4 regions of the Paenibacillus sp. EKM10P genome follow, and region 1 is predicted to be linked to each of the others. Evidence: predicted binding sites of a transcription regulator. Region 1 holds the regulator's gene; each other region holds the start of a gene.

Region 1 (5,002 bases):
ACTCGGTTTGCAGGAGGCCGCAGATCAAGGACGATTAATGACGTCACAGCTCCCATCACCCTTTAATTATAGGGATCAGGTGTTGCTGGTCATTCCGCGAGATTTTCCGAGTGTGAAGGGCAGTGTAGGAGATGCACATTTTGTAGAGATGCTCGTTAGCTCTCTAGGAGCGACTGCCCAGGCGACGCGGGGGAGAATGCTCGTTCTGTTTACTTCCTATCGGATGCTCCGGCAAGTGTATGAGCCGCTCAAAGAGGCGTTAGCGTCCAGCGATATTACCGTGTTAGGACAAGGTGTGGACAGTGGGAGTCGCAGCAAGCTAACCCGCCGTTTTCAGGAAGCGAAAGCTTCTGTATTGCTGGGAACCAGTAGCTTCTGGGAAGGCGTCGATATTCCAGGGAAAGCTTTGACTTGTCTGGCTATCGTTCGCTTGCCGTTTCAACCGCCCAACCACCCGTTACTGGAGGCTAAAAGCGAGTTGCTCCAGCAGCAGAAGAAGAATCCATTTATGAAGCTGTCTGTACCACAAGCAGTTATTCGCTTCAAACAGGGATTTGGGCGATTGGTACGTACAGCGAGCGACCACGGAGTCGTCATCGTTTACGATACGCGTGTGATCGAATCCTATTATGGAAAGCACTTTTTGTACTCGTTACCGGGACCAAAAATGGAGCATATGCCATCGGAGCAAATGGTGCCCCGCATCGCTGAATGGCTCCAATCCGCCCCGGAGACAGAGGCACAACGGACGGACACTTAAAGTCCGTTACAATTAGGGGGAGCAAGTATGAAATCAGATAAAATTTCAGAGGCTGTCGTACGGAGATTACCCGTATATTTACGTTATCTGAATGCACTGCACAAACGGGAGGTGGCTACGGTCTCTTCTCAAGAGCTGGGACAGAGGTTAGATTTGAATCCGGCCCAAATTCGTAAAGATCTTGCCTATTTTGGCGATTTTGGTCGGAAGGGCATCGGTTACGATGTTTCTTATCTAATCGAGAAAATACGCCATATCCTGAAAATCGACCAGCAAATTAATGTAGTATTGGTCGGAGCAGGTAATCTGGGTCAAGCCCTATCGAACTATAATGCTTATTTAAAAGACAATATGAAGATTGTGGCGGTTTTTGATGCGTTCCCGGATAAGGTTGGGACCAGAATCAATACTTTGGTCGTACAGCCGATGGATGAACTGGAAGCGACTGTGAAAGAAAAAAATATACGAATCGGGATTATTACTGTACCTGATTTTGAGGCACAGCACGTAGCTGATAGGCTGATTGAGAGTGGAATTGGAGCGATTTTGAACTTTGCACCTATCATTCTCAAGGCACCGGCTAACATTCGGATACATGCCACAGACTTTACAACTGATTTGCTTAGCCTCGCTTATTATCTGGAGGACGGAAAGGAAGAAGCACAATATGACAGTGAATAAATGGATGATTAAAAACGGCTCGTTTGCCGTGAATGGACCCGAGGCTGGGGTAATCCATGGTTTTATGATTGTGGAGGATAGCCGTATTACTTACATTGGCGAGACTTTGCCTGCGGGTGAGGAAGAGACAGAAGCAATCGACGGCAAGGGGTTATTGTTTTTACCTGGTCTGATCAATACTCATGGTCATGCGGCGATGTCTCTGCTGCGAGGGTATGGAGATGATTTGGCACTTCAAGTGTGGCTTCAGGAAAAAATGTGGCCTATGGAAGCCAAGTTTACATCTACGGATGTGTACTGGGGAACTTCTTTGTCAGTGCTGGAAATGCTGAAAGGTGGAACCACGACTTTCCTGGATATGTACGATCATATGGATGAGGTGGCTCGTGTAGCTGAAGAGTCGGGCATTCGTGCAAGCTTGATGCGTGGAGCCATTGGACTCTGTTCAGAAGAAGAACAACGGATCAAGCTAGCTGAGGCCGTGACTTTTGCGCGTAACTGGCATGGAAAAGCAGACGGACGTATCACAACAATGATGTCTCCTCATGCCCCATACACATGCCCGCCTGCGTTTATTGAGAAATTTGTTCAAGCAGCACATGATCTCGATTTACCATTGCATACGCACATGTCCGAGACGATCGCCGAAGTTGAACAAAACGTACGCGACTACGGCTTGCGTCCAGTTGCACACTTAGATAAGCTTGGCTTTTTCTCCCGTCCTTCACTTGTTGCCCACGGCGTTCACTTGAACGACGAAGAAATAGCTTTGTTAGCGGAACGAGGTGTGGCGGTATCGCATAATCCAGGCAGCAACTTGAAGCTGGCAAGTGGTGTAGCTAGAGTGCCTGAATTGCTGCGTGCAGGAGTTACTGTTTCACTCGGAACAGATGGTCCTGCCAGCAATAATAACCTGGATATGTTCGAGGAAATGCGTCTGGCGGCACTCATTCACAAGGGAGTATCTGGCGACCCAACGGCAGTTCCTGCAAATGAAGCACTACGTCTGGCAACAGAGTATGGTGCAAAGTCGATTGGTTTAAAAGAGGTAGGAGCGCTGGCAGCAGGCAATAAGGCTGACTTTATCGCGCTAGATCTGGATCAGGCCCATTTCTTGCCGCGTACAGATCTTATTTCTCATGCCGTATACTCTGCAAGTGCCAAAGACGTGGCTCATGTGTGGGTAGACGGCCGTCAGGTTGTGAAAAATGGCGAATGCCTGACGATGGACGAGGAACGTATCAAACATGAGGCACAAGCCGCCTTTGAAGGGCTGCTGTCGCGCTAATTTAGGTGTCACATCCCCTTAGAGAGGAAGCACAGGTTTGAAAAATAAGAAGAAATGGATAGCGGTCGCCATTTTGGCCGTAATACTGATCCTGGTCAGCATTTTCTGGTATTATTCGTATGTTACTCAAGACCAGGTGGCTGAGAAAAATGCCGCTATCATGAAGGCCAAGCAATCAGGTGGTCTGGTTAGCACGACTCAGACATGGAAGTCTGTGTGGGATCAGATATATTGGGTAGTTCAAGGAAAAAACGCACAGAATGAAAATATAATGGTGTGGGTTCCTTTTCAAAAAATGGAGGGGAAACCTAACATACCTGCCGCAGATCCAAGCGGTGTTCATACCGAGCTGATGAAAAACGGAGTCGACGAGCAAAAAATGACAGCGATAATTCAGCAGCAACTTCCAAATGCAAAAATTGTAAGGCTCCAACCGAGTGTGTTCAATGGCGAATATGTATGGCAACTGTTTTACGATGATGAAAGCCATCACCACTATACCTTTTACCGTTTCTCAGATGGAGCATCGACGGGGATAAAATATACTTTGCCTAATTACTAGCGCGATGTTAAGAGTGTGGATCGGTGGCTTGGGAGTACCCAAAAGCGTTAGGAGCGCTGCGTAGTCCATTTGATCTTACGATCGCTTCGCTTCTGCAGATTCAAGTGTTCCACTCCGCTGGCTGACAGCTATGGGGCCACTCCAAATAACTTTTATACTCAGTCTATATAGCTTGGAATGATTGAAAGTATTAGAAAAAGACGCAAATACGATTTAATTCGTATTTGCGTCTTTTTACTTAATGCTCCGCAAAGCTGGACTAAAAGCCAGAAGCATCTTTTTGCCTTATCACAACTCCTCCACACATTGCCTTCGATATTAGATTTACGTTATGATATACTATATTTTATAAGTGATAGACAAAAATGATAGATAAATGAGTTGCTGATCATTATAAGATCATGCAATTTGGTTGTTTGTTGACATTCGTCCCGTTTCTTCTGGGTTTTACATTTTGAGAGGAGGATGTTGTTTGAAATTGCGTGCAGTTCCTATTGTTGTGGCGGCCGTTTTGGCAGCCTTGTTAATGTTTGGAGGATGGTTCATTTACCGTCAGGTTACAATGCAAAGTCCTCTGGAAAAACTGGTATCTCAATATCCAGGCGTGACAAGCGCTCAAATAGATATTAAACAGGATCAGGTGGTATTGAAACTAGATCTCAAACCGCAGGCGGATGTGGCCGGATTAGTCGATGTGGTTAAGCAAAAAGGGCAATCCATCATTGGCAGCCGCACCATTAAGCTGGATATCGCAGATCGTTCCAATTCAGCACTGAATCAATGGTGGTCTGAGGCTATGTTTCCTGTAGCCGAAGCGATGGAAAATAAAAAGTATACTCAAATTTCATCTACAGTTGAGCAGATGAAAAAGAAAAAGACAGGTATCAAGGCTGATACCGATATGGATTCGAACAATGTCTATATCCGACTCAGCGAAGGCAATGCGACGAAGTTTATCGTTTTGCCACGTCAATCTCAGCAAATGGGGGTATGGCCTAATGCCTAGATGGATCAAGGAAATATTAATCGGTATTGTGCCGGTGGCCATTATATTTCTCGTTTTTATTGGGGTAAACATTATCCCTCTTCTTGTTGCGGGCGTGATGCTCAGTGGCTTGTTAATGCTCATGCATGCTCGTGGCGGCTTGGCCGTAGGTGCCGGGCAAGAGCGCAAACGTAAAAAAAATGGTCCGGACAAGCTGACTTTTGAGGAAATTGGTGGACAAGAAAGCGCTAAACAGGAATTGCGTGAAGCCTTGGATTTTTTGAATCGTCATGATGAAATTTCCAAGTTTGGCATTCGTCCATTGAAAGGCGTTTTGCTTACAGGCCCTCCGGGAACAGGGAAAACGCTGATGGCGAAAGCAGCTGCACACTATACCAATTCAGTGTTTGTTGCAGCTTCAGGCAGTGAATTTGTTGAAATGTATGTAGGTGTTGGTGCAGGTCGTGTCCGTGAGTTGTTTAGGGAGGCTCGCACTCGTGCAGCCAAGGAAAAGAAAGAAAATGCAATCATTTTTATTGATGAGATTGATGTTATTGGCGGTAAGCGTGAGGGTGGGCAGCAACGAGAATATGATCAGACTTTGAATCAGTTGCTGACAGAAATGGATGGCATTTATTCGGCAGATACGCCGCGGATATTGCTCATTGCGGCAACAAACCGTAAAGAAATGTTGGACAGCGCCTTAACGCGTCCAGGACGTTTTGA
Region 2 (5,002 bases), 160 kb from region 1:
ATTTGTGCTTCGGAACAAGCTGTAATTATTGAAGAGCCTATCTTCGAGCAAGTGAAGAAATTGATGATTGCTAATGGTTGCTACTTTGTAAATAAAGAAGAGGCAGCTAAGCTCACTCAAGGAGCTATGAATGTAGAAAAATGTGCAGTGAACCCGGCCATTGTCGGCCAGTCTGCTGTAAAAATCGCTGAAATGAGCGGTATTACAGTACCGGCAGGAACCAAAATTTTGGTCGCTGAAATTGAAGGAGTAGGAACCAAATTCCCATTATCTGCGGAAAAATTGAGTCCGGTATTGGCTTGCTACAAAGTAAAAAATGCAGAGCAAGGTATCCAACGTGCTGCTGAAGTCGTAGAGTTCGGCGGTATGGGTCACTCGTCAGCTATCCATTCGCAAGATGAGGATGTTATTGCTCGCTTCGCAGACCGTTTGCAAACAGGACGTATCATTGTAAATGCACCTTCCACACATGGCGCAATCGGTGATATTTACAACACCAACCTTCCTTCGTTGACACTTGGTTGCGGTTCGTACGGTCGTAACTCGACTTCGTCGAACGTATCTGCAGTTAACTTGATTAATGTGAAAAGGGTGGCGAAACGGACGGTGAATATGCAATGGTTCAAAGTACCTTCCAAAATCTATTTTGAAAAAAATTCGACACAGTATCTTGCTAAAATGCCTGATATCACACGTGTAGCCATTATCACTGACCCTATGATGGTGAAACTCGGATATGTGGACCGTGTCATCCATTATTTGCACCAGCGTCAAACACCGGTTGCTATTGAAGTGTTCTCCGAAGTAGAGCCAGATCCATCGACAGTTACGGTAGAGCGCGGTACTGAAATGATGAGACGTTTCCAACCGGATTGCATCATCGCACTCGGCGGCGGTTCGCCAATGGATGCTGCTAAAGGCATGTGGATGTTCTATGAATATCCGGATACTGATTTCAATAACTTGAAACAAAAATTCATGGATATCCGTAAACGGATTTACAAGTACCCACGTCTGGGTCAAAAAGCACAATTTGTGGCTATCCCTACAACTTCGGGTACAGGTTCGGAAGTTACATCGTTTGCAGTTATTACGGACAAAAACCTGGGCAACACGAAGTACCCGCTGGCTGACTATGAGTTGACTCCTGATGTGGCAATTATTGACCCTGTGTTTGTATATTCGCTGCCTAAAACTGCTGTAGCCGATACAGGTATGGACGTTCTGACCCATGCTATCGAGGCTTATGTGTCTGTAATGGCCAATGATTATACAGATGGTCTGGCAATTAAAGCTATTCAACTGGTATTCCAATACCTGGAGCAATCGGCTCTGACTGCTGATAAGCTGGCTCGCGAAAAAATGCATAATGCTTCTACACTTGCAGGTATGGCGTTTGCTAATGCATTCTTGGGGATTAACCATAGTCTCGCACATAAATGGGGCGGACAATACCATACAGCGCATGGCCGCACGAATGCTATCTTGCTGCCGCACGTTATTCGCTACAATGCGAAAAAACCGACAAAATTTGCATCGTTCCCTAAATATTCGCACTTTGTTGCAGATGAGCGCTATGCAGAAATCGCACGCATACTGGGACTGCCTGCACGTACCACTGAAGAAGGGGTTAACAGCTTAATTGACGCGATCCGTAAGTTGAACAAAACACTCGGTATCGAGGAATCGTTCCAACAACTTGGTTTCGATCCAAAAGACTTTGAATCACGTGTAGATTATTTGGCTGACCGCGCTTTTGAGGATCAATGTACAACTGCAAATCCAAAGCTGCCGCTGGTTACTGAATTGGCTGATGTATACCGTAATGCCTTCTACGGACGCTTTGATCAATAATATAATAGTATGAAGAGGCTTGTAACTAAGCATTTTCCTATACAATACCAATGCAGGCTCTCTATATAGAGAGCCTCTTGGTTTGGGAAGGGAGGTGAACGGCAAGGCTAGAGGTATATGCGTGAAGCTAGGGAAAATAAAGTGACAAAAATCACTCATATTGTGATTTTTGTCACATACTACACTCTATCATTATTCTACAATAAGAGTGTAAGAAAGGTCCCGACACTGAGCGTAAGGCATCGGTGAAAAGGCCGGGCTCAAGAAATAGTTTAAACGTGAAAAAAATCACAAGTCCGGAAGACCAAACAATTTGGAGGGATTTACATGTCGGTGATTGAGAGAGAATTACAAGAGCAACAATCTGGCTGGAGAGGTTTTAAAAAAGGAAAATGGACTAAAGAAGTTAACGTCAACGATTTTATTGAAACAAATATCTCACCTTATGTGGGCAATGAAGAATTTTTGGTTGGTCCTACCGCCAATACAACTGCATTGTGGGAAATTGTATCTGATCTTACTAAAAAAGAGTTGGCAAACGGCGGCGTTCTTGATGTAGACGTAAATACGCCATCCACCATTATTTCACATAAACCAGGCTATTTGGACAAGGACAAAGAACAAGTTGTCGGCGTACAAACAGATGCTCCATTCAAACGTTCTTTGCAGCCGTTTGGTGGAATTCGGATGATGATCGATGCTTGTAAAGCCTATGGTTTTGAAGTGCCACAAAGCATTGTTGACATTTTCACTCATATTCGTAAAACACACAACCAAGGTGTATTTGACGCTTATACAGATGAAATGAGAGCAGCTCGTAAAGCTGGCATCATTACTGGTCTGCCAGATGCATACGGTCGTGGTCGTATAATCGGTGACTATCGTCGCGTAGCTCTGTATGGTGCAGACTTCTTGATCCAAGATAAAAAACTTCAATTGAAAAGCCTTGAAGTTGATTCCATGGAAGAAGACGTAATCCGTCTGCGTGAAGAAATTTCTGAACAAATTCGTGCTTTGAATGAATTGAAACAAATGGCTGCTGAGCACGGTTTTGATATTTCTAAACCAGCTAACAATGCAAAAGAAGCTTTCCAATGGGTATATTTTGGATATCTTGCAGCGATTAAAGAACAAAATGGTGCAGCAATGTCCTTGGGACGTGTATCTTCATTCCTTGATATTTATACTCAACGTGATCTTGAGGAAGGTGCGATGAACGAAGAACAAGCTCAGGAACTGGTCGATCATTTTGTTATGAAACTGCGTATTGTTAAGTTCCTGCGTACACCTGACTACAACGAACTGTTCAGTGGTGACCCAACTTGGGTAACAGAATCCATTGGTGGTATGTCTGTCACTGGAGAAACTCGTGTTACCAAAAACAGCTTCCGCTTCTTACACACACTGTACAACTTAGGACCTGCTCCAGAACCTAACTTGACTGTACTGTGGTCAGAAAAACTGCCTGAGGGCTTTAAAAAATATTGTGCAAAAGTTTCTATTGAAACTAGCTCCATTCAATATGAAAATGACGATTTGATGCGTCCAATCTACGGCGATGATTATGGTATTGCTTGTTGTGTATCCGCTATGAGAATCGGTAAACAAATGCAATTCTTTGGCGCTCGTGCCAACTTGGCAAAAGCTCTACTGTATGCCATTAACGGCGGTAAGGATGAAAAATCCGGCGTTCAAGTAGGACCTGAGTTCCCAGCCATTACAAGTGAAGTGCTGGATTACGAAGAAGTGTTGAGCCGTTTCAAACCTATGATGGAATGGCTGGCAAAACTGTACATGAACACTTTGAATGTTATTCACTATATGCATGATAAATATAGCTACGAACGCATTGAAATGGCGTTGCATGACCGTGATATTCTTCGTACCATGGCTTGTGGTATTGCGGGTCTGTCAGTTGCTACCGACTCCTTGAGCGCCATTAAATATGCAAAAGTTAAACCAATTCGCAACGAAAAAGGAATTGCTGTTGATTTTGAAATCGAAGGCGAATATCCTTGCTACGGTAACAATGATGACCGCGTAGATACTATCGCTGTAGAACTGGTAGAAAGCTTCATGAGCATGATCCGCAAACATAAAGCTTATCGTAATGCGGTTCCTACTCAATCTGTACTGACCATTACTTCCAACGTGGTATACGGTAAGAAAACAGGTACAACACCTGATGGACGTAAAGCAGGCGAACCGTTCGCACCAGGTGCGAACCCAATGCATGGTCGTGATAAAAAAGGTGCTCTGGCATCTCTGAGTTCCGTAGCCAAATTGCCTTATGAACACAGCTTAGATGGTATCTCGAATACCTTCTCCATCGTGCCTAAAGCACTGGGTAAAGAAGAAGAAACACGCAAAACAAACCTTGTTTCGATGATGGATGGCTACTTTGGAAGCCACGCACATCATCTGAATGTCAATGTGTTTGCTCGTGAACAACTGTTGGATGCAATGGAACACCCAGAAAACTATCCACAACTTACGATTCGTGTTTCCGGTTATGCCGTTAACTTTATCAAGCTGACTCGTGAGCAACAATTGGATGTTATTAACCGTACTTTCCACGGTACAATGTAAATAAGTTTTACGTATCAAATAATACACTGACGCACGCATAGCGGATGCGGGAAGGATGATGCAACATGTTGAAAGGTCACATACACTCATTGGAAACCTTCGGGACCGTAGATGGTCCCGGCATCCGCTTCGTGCTCTTTATGCAAGGATGCTTGTTGAAATGTCAATATTGCCATAATCCGGACACTTGGGCCTTAAATGAAGGTAATCCGATGACGTTAGAAGAAGTATTGGCTGAGATTGAACCATATTTAGCCTATTACCGTTCTTCGGGAGGCGGATTAACAGTTTCCGGTGGAGAACCGACATTACAAGCTCATTTTGTAGCAGAGCTGTTTAAAGAAGTGAAACGTCGCTGGAATTTGCACACGACATTGGACAGTAACGGCTTTAATGATGCAGGTCGTATCCATGATCTACTGGACGTAACGGATTTGGTACTACTAGATATTAAGCACATTGATAACGACAAGCATATTAAGCTTACAGGCAAATCCAACGATCGTATGCTAAGTACGGCCCGCTGGTTGTCTGAGCAAGGGCGCAAAATGTGGATTAG
Region 3 (5,002 bases), on a different contig from region 1:
GGATTACTACAATATACGAATAACGCCTTAATCGGCTGTTCCTTCTGTAGCAGCGCCTCTCCAATCCGGTTCATGTTGATCACCCGGGCATCCGGGTTCTGTCGCAGATCAGGACGCTCCAGATGGGCGCTGTTAATCTTGGCATAAGCGCCATTGGAGCGCGACGCTCCTCCGCCGTGCTTCAACCATTGTCCAGTGAGTGCAGGCAAGCATGTAACTGCGCGTACGTTCATACCGCCATTATCATGGTGCTGAAGCCCATTTCCAATATTGATATAGGCCGCTCGCGCCTTTCCGTACATTTCCGCCAAACGGATAATATCCTCTTTCGGCACGCCGGTAATCCGCGAAACCCGCTCTGGTGTATAGGTCTTAACATGCTCGCGCAGTTCCTCGTGACCTACAGTATAGCGATGTAAAAATTCGTCGTCTGTCAGTCCCTGATCAAACAGTACATGCATAACCCCCAGCGCAAGCGCCGTATCCGTACCCGGATATAATGGAATGAACCAATCCGCCCATTGCGCCGTCCGGTTGCGATGAACATCAATTACGACCACCTTAGCACCTTTTTTACGTGCTTTCTCAGCCAATACGACCTGATGCATGTTGGTGCTTATGACATTTCCACCCCATACAATAATGAGATCTGCATCTTCTGTATCCTCCGGGCTCGTGCCGCCCTTAAACCCCATAACGGATGCCCAGCCTTCATTCCCAGCCACGCTACAAATCGTCTGATCCAGCTGGCTTGAACCCAGTGCATTGAAAAAGCGACGATCCATTCCATCCACACTCAATACGCCCATATTGCCATAAAAGCTGTAGGGGAGTATGGATTCCGGTCCATCCGTACGTATCAGCTCCTTGAACCGACCTGTAATGGTATCGACCGCTTCCTCCCAGCTAATTCGTTCAAATTTCCCTTCCCCTTTGGCACCTACACGCTTCAACGGATAAAGCACCCGATCCGGATCATATACGCGCTCGGTCATATTGCGGACTTTGTTGCATATAGCCCCTTTGGTAATGGGATGATCCGGATTACCAGTCACCTTGACTATCTTTCCATCTTCCTTGTGAAGCAGGAGCCCACACGTATCCGGGCAATCCAACGGGCATACAGCCGGAAAAATACCATTCTGCTGCTCCGTCATCCGCTGTCCTCTTTGTAGATTTTGTTGAAGTGTGGCCTCAAGAGGCGCGCTATTGCGATGATCCATGGTTAAATGCTCCTTTCCGTTACCGTTTCCAAAAATTACACTGTTCTTATCATATCTACAGCTTTGGCCTATGGCAAGAGAAGGATTTTACCACACAGCAGTTCTCCAAAATATAAAAAAATCCGCCTGCTGCATAGAGCAAAACGGATTTTAAAAAGTATAATTATTTTTTTATCATTCTGTTTCATCATTACATACCCAGGGTAAAAGAGATCAAGGCATTATGGACGAGAGCACACTCATCCTCCATGCCAAATCATGGACCACTCCCAAAAAAATCCGCCATGACAGGTTTCGTTCCCCCGGGCCTGTCATGGCGGATTTGCTTTGTTTATTGCTTCATAAAGTAACGTGATTATGCATGATCACTCAACGGCTTGGATGTAACTGAAGAAGTAGTTTGAGGTTCATTCACGGAATGTGTGTTAGCTTGAGTTTTTTTCAGATAGGCCAGCCAGTAGGCTCCAGCCACAAACAGACTGCCTCCTACCAAATTCCCCAACCAGACCGGAATGAAATTCATAACATACTCTGCCCACGAAAAATGACCTGCAAATATAGCCGCCGGAATGAGAAACATATTGGCAACAACGTGCTGGAATCCAATAGCAACAAAGGCCATGGTCGGGAACCAAATTCCCATAATTTTGCCGCCGATAGAGTCTGTGCTATATGCCATCCATACAGCCAGTGCTACGAGCCAGTTACATCCTATACCTGATATAAAAGACTGCAAAAAGCTTTCATGCAGCTTATGTCCTGCCATATCCACCACTTTATCCAGGTAAGGACCCGTTTCGGTCAAGCCTAGAACATGCCCAAAGAAAAACGCAACAAATAATGCACCTGCAAAATTACTGAGCGTAATAATTGCCAAATTACGAAGCATGGCTCCTGTCTTAATTCGTCCTGCCCATCTCGCCAAAGGGACTGCCATCATATTGCCGGTCAGCAATTCCCCACCAGCTATCAAAACTAACACCAGACCTACAGGGAACACCGCAGCTCCAATAAAGGTAGCAATGCTTCCCCATTCTTTAGGTGCACTTGCAATAACGCGTATATCCAGCAAAAACCCGAGTGCAATAAATGCACCTGCCAAAAATCCCAATACCACCGCCACAGTCCACGGGTTGTTCGCCTTGGCCACTCCTGTTTCCACCGTCTTTTCGGCAATTTGCCCCGGTTTATAGCTTGCCATCTGCCCCCGCTCCTTTAATATCTTTTAAACAAAATATTCTTCTTTCATATTTTATTTAAAATCAGTGATTTTGTTTGTGAAAAAAATCACTTTCTCAGCTATAAAAAAAAACAGCCCTCGAAAAAGGACTGTCTTTCTATTTTATTACATCTACTGCTACTGCGCTGCTATGCGCTTTACATTTAATTGTATTCTTCCTTTTCAACGGCTTTCAAGAACCAAAGTACTCCGCCCAGACCGATGGCTGCGACAACTACAAGAAAAAGGATATAAAACAAACCCATTATCTACTTCTCCCCCTAATCCTTATGCTCTCTATATTGTACTATAAGGATTCATCCGTACGCTTTCAGATTGTTGACAAACTTATGAACAATGTCACAGACAAATCGGATTATACAGTAACTGGGTTCCGTTCGGATAGTGTAGGCAATGCCTGCAAACCTGCCGCGTTCAGGAAATTCCAAGGCTTGTTATAGTGCGGCTGGAAGAAGAAATCGACAAAGGCCAACTGATCAATGGTCATATGATTTTGAATGGCTACAGACAGGGTGTTAATGGATTGCGTCAAATCGACCTTCGACATAATTTGTGCCCCAACAATTCTCCGTGTCTCCTGCTCATATACAACCTTCAGCAACACCTTTTCAGAAGTTGGCATAAACTCAGGACGGTAGCTGTCCTCAATGGTTACAGCTTCTACAGTCATCCCCTCGTCCGTTGCTGCGGCTTCCGTCATTCCTGTTCCTGCAATATTGTCTTCGTAAATTTTGATACCCGAGGTTCCTTGTGTTCCCATGTAGGCAATGGTAGGTTGTACCAGATTACGTGCCACCAGCGTACCCATACGAACCGCATTGGTCGCCAATGGGATATAAGCTGTTTTGCCGGTCGGATTATAACGAATTGCACAACTGTCGCCTGCTGCAAACACGTCTGGGCAGCTACTTTGCATATAATTGTCCACAATGATCGCACCGTTAGGCAACATATCTACCTGACCTTTGAGCAGATCCGTTTGAGGTCGGAAACCGATACAGAGTATAACAAGCTCTGTTTCATATTCTCCTTTGGAGGTCACGACCTTACTTACTTTACCGTTAGTCCCCTCAAAACGACTTACTGTCTCGCCAAGTACCAGCTTAATGCCATGTTCTCTCAGGGAATTCTCAATCCGGTCTGTATACTCATGGTCTAAATACTTATTCAATATACGATCAGCACTGTCGATCAGTGTTACGTTCTTACCGTTCATTTGAAAAGCTTCTACCAGCTCAACACCAATGTATCCAGCTCCCACGACAGTAATGTTCTGTACGTGCTGGGCTTTCTCAATGATTTCATTCGAATGATTATAGTTTTTGCAGAGCAAAATATGATCAAGTTCAATGCCTTCCAGCTTCGGAATAATTGGCCACGATCCAGTAGTCACAATCAATTTATCAAATGTATCCGTAAATTCCTCACCTGTTTGGAGATTACGTGCATGCAGCGTCTTGCCCGCTGTATCTACACTCGTTACCTCATGAAGCATCTTGGTCACTACACCCATATCAGCCAGTTGATCTGGGGACGAATAAAACAATCCGTGCGGATCTTTGACGACACCACCTACATACAGTGCAATACCACAAGATAAAAATGAAATATTGTCATTACGCTCATAGACCGTAATTTCGGCATCCGGATAACACTTAGCTGTGTTGACTATGGCTGCCGTACCTGCGTGTGTACATCCGATAACTGCTACTTTCATGTTGAATTCCTCCTTGGTGTGTGGGCATAAAATGTATAATAATTGTGAATACTTTCACTTAGATAACTCGTTGCTTCTTGTGATTTATTTCACTTCATGCGCTTATTATAGTGTGATATTTTTCACATTACAATAGCTTTTTATGATATTCACAATTTGTCCACATTTTAAAAGGCAAGGATATCTGAACTCAGCCGTTTGCTGAAATCTTTTTTTGCTCCATTCAGTTTTCCCTACCTGCCTCTTGATTATGCTCCTGGAACAGACTTTCACACGATACGTCAATCTTTAGGCAAATGCGTATGTAGGGAATAAAAAAAGGTCCGTTTCCCCTAAGACAAGCGGAAATCAGACCTTGTTTACACATATACTTTGGAATTACACGAAGCTATTATAATAACTGCTCAATGGCCGTTTTCATCGCTTCCGGTGACTCCTTGGGCTCAAAGCGTCCCACAGGCACACCTTCCCGATTCACAATGAATTTTGTAAAATTCCACTGAATTGTACCATCTTCCTGTTCTCCAGGCTGTTGCTTCTTCAAATATTCAAACAGAGGGGCTGTATCTGGTCCGTTCACATCCACTTTAGCGAATACCGGGAAATTAACCCCGTAATTCAATTGGCAAAATTCAGCCGCTTCCTCGCTGCTGCCCGGCTCCTGACCGCCAAACTGGTTGCAAGGGAAGCCTAAAACAACGAGTCCCCGATCCTTATATTCGTCATAAAGCTTTTGCAAATCCCCATATTGCGGGGTAAGTCCGCACTTACTAGCGGTATTCGCAATAACCAGCACTTTACCTGTGTAAGTTTCCAGAGAAA
Region 4 (5,002 bases), on a different contig from region 1:
TGGCAGTAACCGCAACCACAATCACTAGGAATGGACTAACGATGCCCGCATTTACAGCTGCGTCGCCGATGACCAAGCCTCCCACAATGCCCATCGCAGGGCCAATGGGTTTGGGCAGGCGAATGCCGGCCTCTCGTAGAATTTCGATAGAGATTTCCAAAATCATGACCTCTATAACGGATGGGAATGGGACGCCTTCACGGGTTTCGATAATGCTAATGACCAGCTTGGTCGGAATTAAACCGGGATGAAACGATATAAAAGAAATGTACAGAGCAGGCCCCATAAGCGCTATAAAAGCCCCGCTAAATCGTAGCAGACGTAATAGTGTCCCGGGAATCCATCGCTCATAATAATCCTCGGGAGATTGAAGCAGCATACTGAAGGTCACCGGGACAATAAGTGCAAAGGGGGTACCATCCAGTAAGATCGCAATTCTTCCTTCCAACAAAGCATTAATGACACGATCGGGACGCTCTGTGTTATGAGCCTGTTGGAATGGACTTAAATAATTGTCTTCGATAAGTTGTTCCACATACCCAGATTCAGGTAAAAAATCCATGTCTATTTTTGATATTCTGCGGCTTATTTCTTCAAGCAGATCCGGATTCACAATATCCTTTATATACGCGATAACCAGATCCTTTTTGATTCTGCTTCCCACTTGGAATTTCTTCATTTCCAGACTTTTATTTAAGCCTTGGCGTCGAAGCATCGAAGTGTTTTCACTCAATACTTCCGTAAAACCGATTCTGGGACCCCGAAGCAATGCTTCAGAAGTTGGCTCATTGACGGAGCGAATAGTGCCATTAGGAGGGCCCACCAGTAGCGCTTCCTTCATTCCTTCAATTAATAGGGCGGTATGACCTAAAAGGATGAACTCGTACAGTTCCTCCATACGGGTAACTTCACTAATTTGCGTAAGTGGCATCAGGCTTTCTTTTATAAAAGAGTTACTTAACCCTTCCGGTTGTTCCTGTTGATCCTGACCCTGCTGGCCCTCAAACATCAAGACCTCTAATACCTGCTCGCTCATAAGCTTTTCATCCTGCATACCATCTATGAAGACTAACATGGACCGAGCATGAAATTTCTTCACCATAAACTCACGAAAATGCACATCACTATTTTCGCCTATAGCTTCACGAATTGCCTGTAAGTCGGAATCATAATTTCCTGTAATTTTAGAGCTCGGTTCATGCTGCTGATCCATGGGACCTTCGTTATGTTTGGATTTGGCTCCTTTACTGCCGACAAACGAATAAATCGAGGTGTTAATATAATAAATTCCTAAAGGAATAATCAACGCGAGACCGGCTTGAAAGAGTGTACTCCAGCTAGGAAAATAAGAAATGATTTTAGACCACATGATGATTACCTCCAAGCAATTCAATTCATTCTCCCTTAAGATACAAGTTGTTCATAAAGTATTCCTTATAACGGTTGTATTTACGCATGAATTGGAAAGATTCATTCGATGACGCTGCTATGATTTCCGGTCCTTACCTTAATCCCTTGAAATAGAATAGGGAAATCCCTAAATATTCATAATTTTAACTACATTGTGATTGAAATCACATATAGACCTATCTGCTGTATTAAAATAGAAGCATAAACAGAATTTCATAGGAACGTTGGAGATGTCGTCGGATAGGGAGTATCGTCGAATGAATGGAGGAACCGGTATATGATAAACAGTAAAAAGAAGCTTGTGGTTATAGGGAACGGGATGGCTGGTATCAATACGGTCGAACAAATTTTAAAATTAACAGATAAATATGAAATTACAGTCCTGGGAAGTGAGCCGCATCCGAACTATAACAGGATCATGCTCTCTTATGTGTTGGAAGGTAGTAAAACAATAGATGATATTATACTGAACGATTTGCAATGGTATGCGGATCAAGGAATTACTTTATATACAGGAAAAATGGTTAAAAGCATCGACGGTGAGCACAAGAAGATTCGCACCGAAGACGGACTGGAAATTGACTACGACGTGGCTTTGGTAGCTACCGGCTCACAATCGTTTATTCTGCCTATTCCGGGTAAAGAATTACCAGGCGTTATTGGTTTCCGGGATATCGCCGATTGCTCGGCCATGCTGGAAGCGGCAAAGACCTATAAAAAGGCGGCTGTCATTGGCGGAGGTCTATTGGGGCTGGAGGCAGCTAAAGGCTTGGTCAACCTAGGAATGGATGTTACGGTCGTTCACTTAATGGAAGATTTGATGGAACGTCAGCTGGACCGGGAAGCGTCTGCGATGTTGAAAGCAGAACTGGAACGCCAGGGAATCAAGTTTGCTATGCAAATGCAAACTGCGGAGGTGTACGGTCAAGATCGGGTACAAGGATTGCGCTTCTCGGATGGAAGTGAGCTGGAAGCGGATTTGGTCGTAATGGCCGTCGGAATCAAGCCTAATATCCAGGTAGCTGTGGAAAGTGGTATGGAAACGAACCGTGGGATTGTGGTCGATGATTTGATGAAAACATCCTTGCCGGATGTATATGCCGTAGGGGAATGTGTTGAACACCGTGGGGTCTGCTACGGTCTGGTAGCTCCGCTGTTTGAACAGGGAAGTGTAATTGCCAAACATTTGGCAGGCGCGGATACCGAAGGTTATGCAGGATCGGTAGTTTCCACCAAGCTCAAAATTTCAGGGGTGGATGTTTTCTCAGCTGGCGAATTCATAACCCAGCCTGAACATACGGTGATTGTAGCAAAGGATGAGTGGAAGCGCACATACAAAAAAGTGCTGCTTCGTGATAATAAAATTGTGGGGACTGTACTGTTCGGCGATGTGAGCGAATCTGCTAGTCTTCAAAAATATGTGCGTCAGCAAACGCCAATGACAGATGAAATATATGGACAGCTCATGGGTACTGGATGCAGCAATCACGGGGCGAAAACATCATCCGCTGAAACGATGGCCGATGACGAAATTGTGTGTGGCTGTAACGGTGTAACTAAAAAGGCGATTGTGGATGCAATTAATGAAAATGGACTAACCACAGTCGATGAAATTAAGGCATGCACCGGAGCTACGCGTTCCTGTGGTGGATGTAAGCCAGTTGTTGAGCAAATTTTGCAATATGTTCTTGGAGACAGCTTCAAGACGTCAGCCAAGCAAGGAATCTGTGGTTGCACAACATTGAGCCGAGATGAGATTGTGGAAGCAATCAAAACCAAAGGGCTGACAACTACGCGTGAAGTGATGAATGTACTGGGTTGGCATAATGATGAAGGATGCTCCAAATGCCGTCCGGCGCTGAATTATTATTTAGGGATGATTAACCCAGATACCTATGAAAATGAGGGAGATTCCCGCTTTGTAAATGAGCGATTGCATGCGAACATTCAAAAAGACGGAACGTTTACAGTGGTGCCAAGAATGTACGGCGGTGTAACGACTCCAGAGGATCTGAAGAAAATAGCTGATGTTTCTCTTAAATACAACGTTAAAGTCGTTAAAGTAACTGGGGGACAGCGGCTGGATTTGATTGGTGTCCGTAAAGAAGATCTGCCTAAAGTGTGGGAAGAACTCGATATGCCTTCAGGATATGCCTACGCGAAATCACTTCGTACGGTTAAAACCTGTGTTGGATCGCAATTTTGCCGTTTTGGTACACAGGATTCGATGGGAATGGGAGAAGTGCTGGAACGGAAATTTGAACGACTGGATTTCCCAGCAAAATTCAAATTAGCAGTTAATGGCTGTCCACGCAACTGTGCGGAATCATGTACAAAAGATATCGGAATCGTAGGCAATGACGGGGGCTGGGAGATCTTTATCGGTGGAAACGGCGGTATTAAAGCACGGTTGGCTGATTCACTCTGTAAAGTAAAAACGGACGCTGAACTGATTGATATTGTAGGAGCCGTGATGCAGTTCTATCGGGAAACAGGGCAATATCTGGAACGTACTTCGGAGTGGGTGGAACGGATCGGTCTGGAAGAGATTCAGAAGGTTGTCGTTCACGATACCGCTAATCGACAAGCTTTAGTAGAACGTATTGAATTTGCACTACAACAGGTCGAAGACCCGTGGAAAAAGATCATCAATGATGAGGATACACGTAAAAATCTATTTGAAGTTGTCACTCCATCTATTGTGTAATTGTATCTAAAATGCCTGAGGAAGGGAGCAATCAAGCAAATGATCAAGAATGCCGAATGGCTTGTCGTCGGTCACAGTAAGGATTTTCCGACTAGAATAGGACGTACCATCCACATTAAAGGGACTGAAATTGCTGTTTTCCGCACTTCGGAGAATGAGCTTTATGCTGTTGAAAATACCAACCCTCATCCCAAAGGAGGTCCTCTTACAGAGGCGATAGTATCGGGACATTATATTTATGATCCTTTGTATGACTGGAAAATTGATTTGCGGACGGGCACCGTTCAAGAGCCCGATCACGGGCAAATTAAAACGTTCGCCGTCTGTGAAGAGGGAGAAGAAGTGAAAATATCGCTCGAAACGGTTTAATTTATTTGAAGGAATGAAAATAAAAAGGGCTCGACAGGAATAATCCTGTGGGCCCTTTTCGTTTTGGATTAGGTAATGGTAACGCCTGCACTTGCGTAGCCCACCACGGTATTAACGAGAGAAATTCCTGTAGCTGTGGCAGAGAAAACCATAAGCAGACGGGTTTGTGCGGTTACGGGTATTGCCAACCCAGTAGCAATACCACTAGAAGTCGTTCCTAATGCAACGATGTCAGTTAGCGGGGGGGTCAATGTAACGGTAGCTCCGGGAACGGCTATAAAGGTGTTATTAGGTGTCGGGGAACTAAACAACTGGGCAGTAATGCTAACGGATGATCCCAAGAGGGTTAGAGCAGCAGTTGTACTGAAATATCCGGCAATGGATGTGATTACACCACCCCGTGGAACGGAGAAAGCAAAGTTAATGACTGATCCTACAAGCGTACCTGTGAGATCAATGATACCGCCTACGAGACTAATGCCTGTTGCTGAGCTTCCAAAGCCGATTAAACTTGTG

Evidence for each region. Region 1 encodes Rex, which represses fermentation and respiration genes when NADH is low (regulators of the CRP and FNR family bind a similar motif). Its sites were predicted from a motif close to TTGTGAAATATTTCACAA; they were not measured.
Region 2: a site for Rex is predicted at 2,131-2,148, ahead of pflB (formate C-acetyltransferase). Genes of this name have one in related genera too.
Region 3: a site for Rex is predicted at 2,499-2,516, ahead of HFE01_RS10340 (formate/nitrite transporter family protein). Genes of this name have one in related genera too.
Region 4: a site for Rex is predicted at 1,563-1,580, ahead of nirB (nitrite reductase large subunit NirB). Genes of this name have one in related genera too.

Annotation. Positions count from the first base shown of each region.
Region 1 covers NZ_JAALET010000002.1:566,883-571,884, reverse strand. Annotated here, with positions in the region: gene dinG (ATP-dependent DNA helicase DinG) at 1-760, shown strand, start outside; gene HFE01_RS07965 (redox-sensing transcriptional repressor Rex) at 788-1,441, shown strand; gene HFE01_RS07960 (amidohydrolase) at 1,428-2,729, shown strand; gene HFE01_RS07955 (cell wall elongation regulator TseB-like domain-containing protein) at 2,767-3,291, shown strand; gene HFE01_RS07950 (hypothetical protein) at 3,764-4,297, shown strand; gene HFE01_RS07945 (AAA family ATPase) at 4,290-5,002, shown strand, end outside.
Region 2 covers NZ_JAALET010000002.1:723,749-728,750, reverse strand. Annotated here, with positions in the region: gene adhE (bifunctional acetaldehyde-CoA/alcohol dehydrogenase) at 1-1,854, shown strand, start outside; gene pflB (formate C-acetyltransferase) at 2,182-4,443, shown strand; gene pflA (pyruvate formate-lyase-activating protein) at 4,509-5,002, shown strand, end outside.
Region 3 covers NZ_JAALET010000003.1:212,089-217,090, forward strand. Annotated here, with positions in the region: gene HFE01_RS10335 (molybdopterin-containing oxidoreductase family protein) at 1-1,223, opposite strand, end outside; gene HFE01_RS10340 (formate/nitrite transporter family protein) at 1,579-2,424, opposite strand; gene HFE01_RS10345 (FAD-dependent oxidoreductase) at 2,819-4,180, opposite strand; gene HFE01_RS10350 (glutathione peroxidase) at 4,572-5,002, opposite strand, start outside.
Region 4 covers NZ_JAALET010000011.1:154,398-159,399, reverse strand. Annotated here, with positions in the region: gene HFE01_RS21195 (spore germination protein) at 1-1,369, opposite strand, end outside; gene nirB (nitrite reductase large subunit NirB) at 1,688-4,117, shown strand; gene nirD (nitrite reductase small subunit NirD) at 4,157-4,486, shown strand; gene HFE01_RS21180 (exosporium glycoprotein BclB-related protein) at 4,555-5,002, opposite strand, start outside.